DNA from 2 places in the Kitasatospora sp. NPDC088264 genome. Region 1 is predicted to be linked to the other one. Evidence: riboswitches for the same ligand, from Rfam matches in the RefSeq annotation. Region 1 holds a riboswitch; the other holds the start of a gene.
What was found. A riboswitch is a leader RNA that binds a small molecule or an ion and turns the genes downstream of it on or off. The one in region 1 is predicted to bind glycine.

Region 1 (6,028 bases):
TCGCCAGCGGGAGCACGCCACCGCCGGCGCCCTGAAGGACGCGGGCGACGACCAGCCAGGTGAAGGAGTGGGTGCTGACCGCCAGCGCCGAGCCGGCGACCAGACCGGCCAGCGAGATCAGCAGCATCGGCTTACGGCCCCGGAGGTCGCCGAAGCGGCCCAGCAGGGGAGTCAGCACGGCGGCGGAGAGCAGGTTGGCGGTCATGAGCCAGGTGACGCTGGACGCGGAGACGCTCAGTTCCTTGGCCAGCGAGGGCAGGATCGGGACGACCGCGGTCTGCACCACGCTGAACGACAGCATCGCCAGGATGAGGGCCGGCAGGACCCGGGCGCTGCTCTGCTTCTCGGCCGCGGTGGTGGGCTGTGGTGCCTCACTCACGGTTGCTTCCTCCCGTACATAGTGAATGAACTGAAGTAACCATGCCGGGAAATACTTCAGAGTGTCAAATATCCATTGGTGACGCTTTGGCAAAATCGAAGGATTCCGGCCGGGCGGCGACCGGGACGAGGCATGCCGAGGGCCCCGGACCGATGGGTCCGGGGCCCTGGGGCGAGGGGTCAGGCGAACGGGCGCAGCACGGCCGGGCGGGGTGCCTCGGCCGCCGGCGTGGCCACCGGGGTCGCCGGGGCGGCGGCGGTGTTGTCGTGGATCTCGACGTGCTCGCGGCGCAGCTCGTCCCGGATCACCTCCTCGGCGGTGTAGCGCTCCACCACCAGGCGGACCCGCTCGATCGGGGTGAGGTACTTGCGGACCACCGGGCGCTCCTCGCGCAGGGTGACCTCCTCCACCGCCTCGGCGATCTCCTTCTCGGTGAGCGAGGCGCGCTCGGCCTCGCTCACCGGCATCCGCTCCACCCGGACGCGCTCGCGGACCACCGGGACGCGGCGCTCGACCTGCTCGCTGGTCACGTACTTGCGCAGCCTCGCGGTGCCCACGATGTGCCAGTCCGTGGTGATGTCCAGGCGCTCCTCGCGGCAGGTGATCTCCACCGGGCCGTTGGGGGACGACGGGGCCGGACCGGTCGAGCGCTCCGAGGCCGGCGGGGCCACGGCCGAGTTCGTGGTCGCGGTGGTCGTCACGATCGGGGCGGGTTGCGGCTTGGGCTCGGTCGTCGTGGGGGCGGCCGCGGGTGCGGGGGTGTTGAGGGTCCGCACGCTGACCTCCGTCGCGGTGCCGGTGGGGTCGGCAGGGGTGGTGGTCGGGGCGGGGTCGAGGGAGTGGAAGGCGATGGGCTTCACGGGCTCGGCCGCCGAGGTGGTGCCGAAGTCGAGGTCGGGGCGCGCGGGTCGGTCGCCGTCCCGGCCGACCGGGCGGTCACTCTCGCGGCCGGCCGGCCGGTCACCCTCACGACTGACGGGCCGGTCACTGTCCCGGCCGACCGGGCGGCCGTTCGCCGGGGTGTCCAGGCCGTAGTAGCGGTAGAGCTGGAGCTCCTGGGCGGGCGACAGGTGCTGGCCGACGCCGAAGTCCGGCGACTCCTTCACCAGCGACTTGTCGTACGGCACCCGGAGCTCGTCGCCGGAGAACTCGCTGGTGGTGAGCGGGACGAAGGCGTCCCGGCCGAAGATGCCGGTCCGGACGGCTGCCCACTCCGGCTGGCCGGTGGCGTCGTCCAGGTAGACCTCGTCGACCGTGCCGATCTTGTCTCCGTTGCGGTCGACCGCCTTGTGGCCGATGAGGTCCCGGGGATCGATATCGGTTTGCACTCTTTCCTCCAGTGCGCTGCGCCTGCGGAACTCCCGCAGGACCGTGGCCGGAGCACCCGTTCCGCCTGCCACTTCACACCAAAGGCCATGAATCGGACGGGCGCGACCGGGGTGCGCCGGACGGGCTCCGGGCTGGACCGTCCGGGGGACGCGCGTAGACCCCGAGCGACCCGACGCGACCGTGATCAGGGGGCCTGCCGCTGGTACCCTGGGCGGCGACCGCCGAGCCCGCTCGGGAGAGTCCCCGGCCACGGAAAGCGCTGGTCGGGGCGCCGAAGGAGCAACTCCTCCCCGGAATCTCTCAGGCATCCGTACCGTGTGGGGTAGGTCACTCTGGAAAGCAGGGCAGGACCGTCGGCAGGGAGCCGACGGGCACCACCCTCACCGACGGTGCAAGCCGGCGGCGTGCCCACAGCGCGCCGTGCGGGTGAAGCTCTCAGGTCCCGATGACAGAGGGGGAGGCCTGTCGGGTTCGCCCGCCCGGGTCGAGCCGCTGTCCGCAGCGGCTCCGGCCGGTCGGCGTGCGCACCCCCGCCGGTCCGTGACCAGGAGGCCTCGACCACCATGAACGCCCAGCCGAACGCGGGACGCCCCACCGGCGCCTCGACCCTCACCGAGCTTGAGCTGGCCAGCCCCTTCGAGAACCGCCACATCGGCCCCGACGACGCCGCGCAGCAGAAGATGCTGGCGTCCATCGGCTACGGCTCGCTGGACGAACTCGCCGCCACCGCCGTTCCCGAGGCGATCCGCTCCATCACCGGCCTGGACCTGCCCGGCGGCCGCAGCGAGGCGCAGGTGCTCGCCGAACTGCGCGAGCTGGCGAGCCGCAACCAGGTGCTCCAGCCGATGATCGGCCTGGGCTACTACGGCACCTTCACCCCGCCGGTGATCCTGCGCAACGTCATGGAGAACCCGGCCTGGTACACCGCCTACACGCCGTACCAGCCGGAGATCTCCCAGGGCCGCCTGGAGGCGCTGCTCAACTTCCAGACCCTGGTCTCCGACCTGACCGGCCTGCCGACCTCCGGCTCCTCGCTGCTCGACGAGGGCACGGCGGCCGCCGAGGCGATGGCGCTCGCCCGCCGCGTCACCAAGGTCAAGGGCGGCGTCTTCCTGGTCGACGCCGAGACCCTGCCGCAGACCACCGCGGTGATCAACACCCGCGCGGTGCCGACCGGTGTCGAGGTCGTCGTCGCCGACCTGTCCGAGGGCATCCCGGCCGAGATCGCCGAGCGCGGCGTCTTCGGCGTGCTGCTCCAGTACCCGGGCGCCACCGGTGTGGTCCGCGACCTCACCCCGGTCATCGAGCAGGCGCACGGCCTCGGAGCGATCGTCGCGGTCGCCGCCGACCTGCTGGCGCTGACCCTGCTCGCCTCGCCGGGCTCGCTCGGCGCCGACATCGCCTGCGGCACCTCGCAGCGCTTCGGCGTGCCGATGGGCTTCGGCGGCCCGCACGCCGGCTACCTGTCGGTGCGCGCCGAGTACGCCCGCTCGCTGCCCGGCCGCCTGGTCGGCGTCTCGGTCGACGCCGACGGCAACCGCGCCTACCGCCTGGCGCTGCAGACCCGCGAGCAGCACATCCGCCGCGAGAAGGCCACCAGCAACATCTGCACCGCCCAGGTGCTGCTCGCCGTCATGGCCTCGATGTACGCCGTCTACCACGGTCCGGACGGCCTGGCCGACATCGCCCGCCGCACCCACCGCTACGCCGCCGCCCTCGCCGAGGGCCTGCGGGCCGGCGGCGTCGAGCTGCTGCACGGCGAGTTCTTCGACACCGTCACCGCCGTCGTCCCGGGCCGTGCCGCCGAGATCGCGGCCGCCGCCCGCGCCAACGGCGTCAACGTCCACCAGGACGGCGCGGACCGGATCTCGGTCTCCACCGACGAGACCACCACCCGCGAGCACCTCGCCGCCGTCTGGGCCGCGTTCGGCGTCCCCGCGGTCGAGGTCGCCGAGGGCGCCGACGCGCTGCCGGCCGCGCTGCTGCGCCAGGACGAGTACCTGACCCACCCGGTCTTCCACAGCCACCGCTCGGAGACCGCCATGCTGCGCTACCTGCGCCGCCTGTCGGACCGGGACTACGCGCTGGACCGCGGCATGATCCCGCTGGGCTCCTGCACCATGAAGCTCAACGCGACCACCGAGATGGAGGCCGTCACCTGGCCGGAGTTCGGCCAGCTGCACCCCTTCGCGCCGATCGAGCAGGCCCAGGGCTACCTCAGCCTGATCCGCGAGCTGGAGCGCCAGCTGGTCGAGGTGACCGGCTACGACGCCGTCTCGATCCAGCCGAACGCGGGCTCGCAGGGCGAGCTGGCCGGCCTGCTGGCCGTCCGCGCCTACCACCACGCCAACGGCGACACCCAGCGCGACGTCTGCCTGATCCCGTCCTCCGCGCACGGCACCAACGCGGCCTCCGCGGTGATGGCCGGCATGCGCGTGGTCGTGGTGAAGACCCTGGTCGACGGTGACGTGGACGTCGAGGACCTGAAGGCCAAGATCGAGCAGCACCGGGACAGCCTCTCCGTGCTGATGGTCACCTACCCCTCCACCCACGGCGTGTACGAGACCCAGATCACCGACATCTGCGCCCTGGTGCACGAGGCCGGCGGCCAGGTGTACGTGGACGGCGCCAACCTGAACGCCCTGGTCGGCCTCGCCAAGCCGGGCAAGTTCGGCGCGGACGTCTCGCACCTGAACCTGCACAAGACCTTCTGCATCCCGCACGGCGGCGGCGGCCCGGGCGTCGGCCCGGTCGCGGTGCGCGCCCACCTGGCGCCGTACCTGCCGAACCACCCGCTGCAGCCGGAGGCCGGTCCGGCCACCGGGGTCGGCCCGATCTCGGCGGCGCCGTGGGGCTCGGCGGCCATCCTGCCGATCTCCTGGGCGTACGTCCGGCTGATGGGCGGCGAGGGCCTCAAGCGCGCGACGCAGGTCGCGGTGCTGAACGCCAACTACATCGCCAAGCGGCTGGCACCGCACTTCCCGGTGCTCTACACCGGCCCCGGCGGGCTGGTCGCGCACGAGTGCATCATCGACCTGCGCCCGCTGACCAAGGAGACGGGCGTGACGGTGGACGACATCGCCAAGCGCCTGATCGACTACGGCTTCCACGCGCCGACGATGTCCTTCCCGGTGGCCGGCACGCTGATGATCGAGCCGACCGAGTCCGAGGACCTGCACGAGATCGACCGGTTCTGCGACGCGATGATCGAGATCCGGGCCGAGATCGACAAGGTCGGCTCGGGCGAGTGGGCGGCCGCGGACAACCCGCTGCGCAACGCCCCGCACACCGCCGCCGAGCTGGCCGGCGACTGGGCGCACGGCTACTCGCGGCAGGAGGCGGTCTTCCCGGCGGGCGTGAACCCGGCGGACAAGTACTGGCCGCCGGTCAGCCGGATCGACGGCGCGTACGGCGACCGCAACCTGGTCTGCTCCTGCCCGCCGCTGGAGGAGTACGGCGTCTGATCCGGACCGGACGTACGGCAGGGCCCCGACGGCACGTACCGTCGGGGCCCTGCCCGTTGTCGTCGTTCGGCGGCTGCCCCCGCCGGTGCGGTCAGGCCGCGCGGGCGACGGGGCGGCGCGGCGCGATCACCCGGCCGTCGGGCAGCAGCTCTCCGGTGTCCTCGAACAGCACGACGCCGTTGCAGAGCAGGCTCCAGCCCTGCTCCGGGTGGCAGGCCACCGTGACGGCCGCCTCGCGGTCCTCGGACTCGGCCGACGGGCACTCAGGACGGTGCTGGCACATACGTACCCTCGCTTCGCTCTGCGATCCTCCCCCGTGGTGCGGCCGCCGGCGGAGCCGTCGGGAGCCGCCGCGGTAGCCGGATCCTGTCCGCGCGCCGACCAGGTGTGGACCGGCGCTCAAGTGGGTAGGACAGGTGGTCCTTCCACGCTGGTTCCCAGTGTCGGCATCTACGGTCGCGCGCGCAGGGATTTCGTGACATGCGCCACAACTCCCGGGTAGAGATCACCCGTTCAGGCGGGTCCGGCGGGAAACGGCGCACCGATGGGTCAGCTGCGGCATGGCCCGAGGAGGTCAGGGCGGATGGCCCGTCCGGGTGGTTCGGGCGGGCGAGGGCGACGCGCACGCTGCCGGGCCGCCGGGTGGTGGCCCGGCGGCCCGGCGGCGTGGGGTCGGCTCAGGAGGAGCCGAGCAGCAGTGGCTTGGCGAGCGGTGCCCGGGCGAGCAGCGGCAGCAGCTCGCCGGCCGGGTAGGCGCGGTGCGCGGTGACGCCGAGCGGGGCCGGGGCCAGCGGGATCAGCTGGTCGGCGGCCGGGTCGGCGTCGGGGCCGTGCAGCCACAGTGCTGTCGCGTACT
Region 2 (6,028 bases), on a different contig from region 1:
GGACGTGCGGAGGTGCTTGGAACGGGTGTTCGCGGCAGTACGTCGTGCACGGGTACTGCCCCAACGCGGGATGGGCTTCGCGTGGTTCTGGCGGTCGGCGTGCGCGTTCACCTTCGTGGGGTTCCCAGTACGCGCGGTGCGTTGCGCAGAACTCTCTGCCATCCGAACTGGCTTGCGCCAGCCCTGACAACCGACAGATGCCCAACTGTGATCTGTGCGCATGCACCTCCTCCGTCTTCGGCATATCCCTCTTCACACGGCTGTAACTGGCATGTCAAGATGATCGACGGTAACGGCCGGAAGTTCGTCTGGAAAGCACCGAAGCCGACCTGATGCAAGATCAAGTCGGCTTCTGGAAAAAGGTTTTGGTTGTCAGCGCCCCGGGTATCCGGGCCACGGCTGCTGCGGCTGCCCGGTCCAGCCCTGCGCGGGCTGCTGCGTGCCGTAGCCGTAGCCCGGCCCCTGCTGCGCGGGGTACGGCGGAGGCGGCACCGGCGGGTACGGGCCGGTCGGCGGCCGCCCCGCCTCCCGGTCGAAGAACGGGCGCGCATGGGCCCGCATCCACAGCGCCACCGGGTCGTACTCGTCCGCCATCGCCACCGTGGACACCGCCAGCCCCTCCGGGGCCACCGCGATCGCCCGCTGCATCAGCGCCCGCACGGCCTCCACCGCCGGCGGTGAACTCTCGTACAGCTCCAGGCCGATCGCCAGGTACGGCTCCCCCACGGCCGGCTGCACCCAGGCCCGGCGCAGCGCCCGCACCGCGCGCACCTCACCGGCCTGCCGCTCCAGGAGCGCGAAGAACGGCTGGGCGTTCAGCTGCGGCTCGCTCAGCTTCAACGGCCCGGCCGGCAGCCGCTCCAGGCCCGCGGCGATCCGCCGCAGGTCCGCCCAGGGCACCCCGACCCCGCCGCCGGGCGCGTGCGGGTTGAGCCACAGGCCCCAGCGGGTCCGGTACAGCGAAGCGGCGATCTCCCGCCCGGAGATGACCTCGTGGGCCCGCGCCCAGCCGGACGACGCCAACTGCTCGGACGAGGTGACGGCCGGCGCGTAGCCGTGGCCGCTGATCTCCATGTTCCCGTACTGGGCGTCAGCGCTGCCCGGCGCACCGTGCCACAGCAGCATCCAGACCTGGCCGTCGGCCAGTGCGTGCAGCAGTTGCTCGTACGCCTCGTAGCGCTCCGGCGCGACCTCGCGCAGGGCGCGCTCCAGCGCGCCCGGATCCGCTCCGGGGCGCCCGGCGGGTGCCTGGCCCCAGGGCCCCGGTGCACCGCCCGCTACCGCTCCCGCACTCATGCGCCCACCTCGCCGCGCCTCATTCCTCAAGCCTGCCGACCCGTCGGCCGTCTGCACGCACCCTATGGCGCGGCACCGGCCACCGCCACGGCGACGTGCCTCCGATACGAACCCCGCTCAACCCCGCGCGTAGAAAGGGAGTACCCGGGTGAGCAGCCACTCGACCACCGGGTCATCGGCGAGATCGAGCAGTACGAGGTGGACGCCCCCCGGCAGCGGCGCGGTTCCCAGCGCGCGGCCGAGCGCCTCGTTCACCGCACCCGGGTCGGCCGGGGCCGTCTGGTCCAGCTGGACGCCCACGAACATCACGGTCGGCTCGCCCTCGATGCTGGCGAGCGCCCGGCGCGCGGTCAACACTCCGGGCAGGGCGGACAGTTCGGCCCGGCAGGCGGCCAGGAAGTGCTCCGGGTCCTCCCCCGGCACCGGCTCGCGCAGCGCCACCCGGCCACCGGTCGGCGCCTCCGGGCCCTGTCCCTGGTTCTGGTTCTGGTTCTGACTCTGGCTCTGCTCCTGGTCGGCCAGGCGCTCCTCGCGCGGGCCGCGCCGCAGCTCCGCCACACCCTGCGGCGGCACCGGGATGCCCACCGCCGCCTCCGGGTTGACCGCGATGCCCACGCCCAGCGGCAGCCCGCGGGCGAACTCCCAGACCGGCGCCACCGCGAAGGCCATCCCCGGCGCCTGCCGCAGGAACACCTCCTGCGAGGAGAACACCGGCACGTACGGCTCGCCGGCCAGCTCGATGGTCGGCAGGTCCAGCGCGGGCCCCCGCGGGTCGCCGCCGGCCGGCAGCGGGATCCACACCTGGCTGCGGGCCAGCACCTCGATCACCCGCGGCGTCGCACCCGGATCGCCCAGCGCGGCGGTCAGCACCTGCTCCAGCTCGTTGGCCGGCCACCCGCCGCCCGGCGGCGCCGACTCCGGCCCGCCCCACCCCTGCTGCTGCTCCACCGGGTACCCCATGCGCGCCTGATCCGCCCTCTGCCGGTCGGCCGCCCTCTGCTGCGCCGACGCGCAGCAGTCTAGGGCGCACGCCCCGGGGGCGCCGGTTCGCGGTGGCGCGGTGTGACCGGGTCCCCTCTCCCGTCGTCGGCGCGGACGTGCCATGATGTGCGCGTTCGACGGCGCGGCGCGCCGGCGGACCGACAACTCCATACCGGCCGCTCGAACCCGCGCGGGAGAGCCCGGAGTGCCCCGTCAGGCGGCACAGCCGGCGCCGAAGGAGCAACTCCTCCCCGGAATCTCTCAGGCCCCCTTACCGCACGGGTTAGGCACATCTGGAAAGTGGCGCACGGCCCTGTCGCGCGCCCACCCACGGTGCAAGCCACCATGCTGTCCTGGATGCTGGAAACAGCTGCGGGCAGGTGGGCGGTGAAGCTCTCAGGTTCGACGACAGATGGGGAGACCCACGCCGCCGCATGCCCGCGCGCAGGGTCGGCCCCCGAGCGGGTCCGGTTCCGGCGCGTGCACCCATGAGTGCCCAGACCGAGGAGTTCCAGGCCATGTCGTCCCTCCGCCTCACCGCGCTCGACGCGCTGCACCGCGCCCTCGGCGCGACCATGACCGACTTCGCCGGCTGGGACATGCCGCTGCGCTACGGCAGCGAGCGCGAGGAACACCTCGCCGTCCGCACCCGGGCCGGACTGTTCGACCTCTCCCACATGGGCGAGATCACCGTCACCGGCCAGCAGGCCGGCGAGATGCTGGACCACGCGCTGGTCGGCTTCGTCTCCGCGCTGGGCGTGCTGCGCGCCCGCTACACCATGATCTGCGCCGAGGACGGCGGCATCCTGGACGACCTGATCGTCTACCGCCTGCGCGAGGACGCCTTCCTGGTCGTCGCCAACGCCTCCAACGCCCAGCTGGTGCTGGACGAGCTGATCGCCCGCGCCAAGGGCTTCGACGCCGTCGTCACGGACGACCGCGACACCTACGCGCTGATCGCCGTCCAGGGCCCGGAGGCCACCGCGATCCTGGCCGGGACCACCGACGCCGACCTGCCCGGCCTGAAGTACTACGCGATCCTCCCGGCCCAGGTCGCCGGCCGCGACGTGCTGCTCGCCCGGACCGGCTACACCGGCGAGGACGGCTTCGAGATCTTCTGCAACCCGGGCGACGCCGAGGGGGTCTGGCAGGCGCTGACCGCCGCCGGCGAGGGCCGCGGCCTGGTCCCGTGCGGCCTGTCGTGCCGCGACACGCTGCGCCTGGAGGCCGGCATGCCGCTGTACGGGCACGAGCTCTCCACCGACCTGACCCCGTTCGACGCGGGCCTGGGCCGGGTCGTGCGCTTCGACAAGACCACCAACGAGGGCACCTTCGTCGGCCGCAAGGCGCTGGAGAAGGCCGCCGCCGAGGCCGAGGCCAACCCGCCGCGGGTGCTGGTCGGCCTGGTCTCCGAGGGCAAGCGCGTCCCGCGCGCCGAGTACACCGTGGTCTCCGCCGACGGCGCCCCGATCGGCCGGATCACCTCGGGCGCCCCGTCCCCGACCCTGGGCCGGCCGATCGCGATCGCCTACGTGGACGCGGCCCACGCCACCCCCGGCACCGCCGTCGCGGTGGACGTGCGCGGCAAGCACGAGCCGGTCGAGGTCGTGGCGCTGCCGTTCTACAAGCGCGGCCGCTGAGGCCCCGCCCTCCCCGTAGACCCCGTAGACCCCGTGGACCCGGGCCTGCACCATGCCCGACCCGGGCTTGAGCCACGCCTGATCCACGCCTGATCCACGCCTGATCCACGCCTGATCCACGCCTGATCCAGGTCTGACCCAGGCCTGACCCAGGCCCGAACCACGCCTGATCCGCGTCGAAGCCGTCCGTGCGGCGGCCCGCTTCGTCGTACCCGCTTCCCATCCTGGAGAATGACGCCATGAGCAACCCCCAGCACCTGCAGTACACCAAGGAGCACGAGTGGCTGACCGCCGTCGAGGGCGGTGTCTCCACGGTCGGCATCACCGCCCACGCGGCCGACGCGCTCGGTGACATCGTCTACGTGCAGCTGCCCGAGGTCGGCGCCGACGTGACCGCGGGCGAGTCCTGTGGCGAGCTGGAGTCCACCAAGTCGGTCAGCGACCTGTTCTCCCCGGTGACCGGGAAGATCGTCGAGATCAACCAGGACGTCCTGGACGACAACAGCCTGGTCAACAGCGCCCCGTTCGAGGGCGGCTGGCTGTTCAAGGTCCAGGTGGAGTCCACCGACGAGCTGCTCAGCGCGGACGAGTACACCGCCTTCATCGGCGGCTGACCCGCTCGTGACGGGGCGGTCGCAGCGCGGCGGCCGCCCCGCCAGGCTCCCCCCTTCTCCGCTCCCGTCTCTCTCCTCCCGGGAAGACCACACCATGACGGTTCTGAACCAGTCCCTGCACTCCCTCGACCCGGAGATCGCCGCCGCGGTCGACGCCGAGCTGCACCGCCAGCAGACCACCCTGGAGATGATCGCCTCCGAGAACTTCGCCCCGGTGGCGGTCATGGAGGCCCAGGGCTCGGTGCTCACCAACAAGTACGCCGAGGGCTACCCCGGCCGCCGCTACTACGGCGGCTGCGAGCACGTCGACGTGGTCGAGCAGATCGCGATCGACCGCATCAAGGCCCTGTTCGGCGCCGAGCACGCCAACGTCCAGCCGCACTCGGGCGCGCAGGCCAACGCCGCCGCGATGTTCGCGCTGATCAAGCCGGGCGACACCATCCTGGGCCTGGACCTGGCCCACGGCGGTCACCTGACCCACGGCATGAAGATCAACTTCTCCGGCAAGCTCTACAACGTGGCCGCGTACCACGTGGACGAGAAGACCGGCCAGGTCGACATGGCCGAGGTCGAGCGCCTGGCCAAGGAGCACCAGCCGAAGCTGATCATCGCCGGCTGGTCCGCCTACCCGCGCCAGCTGGACTTCGCCGCGTTCCGCCGGGTCGCCGACGAGGTCGGCGCGCTGCTGATGGTGGACATGGCGCACTTCGCCGGCCTGGTCGCCGCCGGCCTGCACCCCAACCCGGTGCCGTACGCGGACGTGGTCACCACCACCACCCACAAGACCCTGGGCGGCCCGCGCGGCGGTGTCATCCTGTCCAAGGCCGAGTACGCCAAGAAGATCAACTCCGCGGTGTTCCCCGGCCAGCAGGGCGGCCCGCTGGAGCACGTGATCGCCGGCAAGGCCGTCGCCTTCAAGGTCGCCGCGTCCGAGGAGTTCAAGGAGCGCCAGCAGCGCACCCTGGAGGGCGCCAAGATCCTCGCCGAGCGCCTGCTCCAGGCCGACGTCGCCGAGGCCGGCGCCTCGGTGCTGTCCGGCGGCACCGACGTGCACCTGGTCCTGGTCGACCTGCGCAACAGCCAGCTCGACGGCCAACAGGCCGAGGACCGCCTGCACGAGGTCGGCATCACGGTCAACCGCAACGCCGTCCCGAACGACCCGCGGCCGCCGATGGTCACCTCCGGCCTGCGCATCGGCACCCCCGCGCTCGCCACCCGCGGCTTCCAGGCCGAGGACTTCCGCGAGGTCGCCGACATCATCGCCGAGGCGCTCAAGCCCGCCTTCGACGAGGACGCCGCCACCGCGCTCAAGGCCCGCGTCACCGCGCTGGCCGAGAAGTACCCGCTCTACCCGAACCTCTGATCACCGCGGTGATCGTTCGGGCGGGGTGACCGGCCTCACCCCGCCACGGCACCTGGGATCCCGGGGCACCGCGCACACTGGACAGTGCGCGCGGTGCCCCGACCCGTGTCGTCCCCCGCCCGCCAGTCCTTCCA

Region 2: another riboswitch for glycine. It lies ahead of gcvT (glycine cleavage system aminomethyltransferase GcvT); the one in region 1 lies ahead of gcvP (aminomethyl-transferring glycine dehydrogenase).

Annotation. Positions count from the first base shown of each region.
Region 1 covers NZ_JBFBIR010000023.1:96,370-102,397, reverse strand. The annotation lists gene AB0O82_RS19895 (MFS transporter) at 1-379, opposite strand, end outside; gene AB0O82_RS19890 (YsnF/AvaK domain-containing protein) at 559-1,407, opposite strand; partial or broken gene AB0O82_RS19885 (PRC-barrel domain-containing protein) at 1,399-1,707, opposite strand; glycine riboswitch at 1,931-2,034, shown strand; gene gcvP (aminomethyl-transferring glycine dehydrogenase) at 2,272-5,172, shown strand; gene AB0O82_RS19875 (DUF5999 family protein) at 5,264-5,455, opposite strand; gene AB0O82_RS19870 (hypothetical protein) at 5,850-6,028, opposite strand, start outside.
Region 2 covers NZ_JBFBIR010000009.1:145,749-151,776, reverse strand. The annotation lists gene AB0O82_RS10335 (enhanced serine sensitivity protein SseB C-terminal domain-containing protein) at 373-1,296, opposite strand; gene AB0O82_RS10330 (enhanced serine sensitivity protein SseB C-terminal domain-containing protein) at 1,414-2,256, opposite strand; glycine riboswitch at 2,459-2,564, shown strand; gene gcvT (glycine cleavage system aminomethyltransferase GcvT) at 2,796-3,917, shown strand; gene gcvH (glycine cleavage system protein GcvH) at 4,157-4,531, shown strand; gene glyA (serine hydroxymethyltransferase) at 4,626-5,894, shown strand.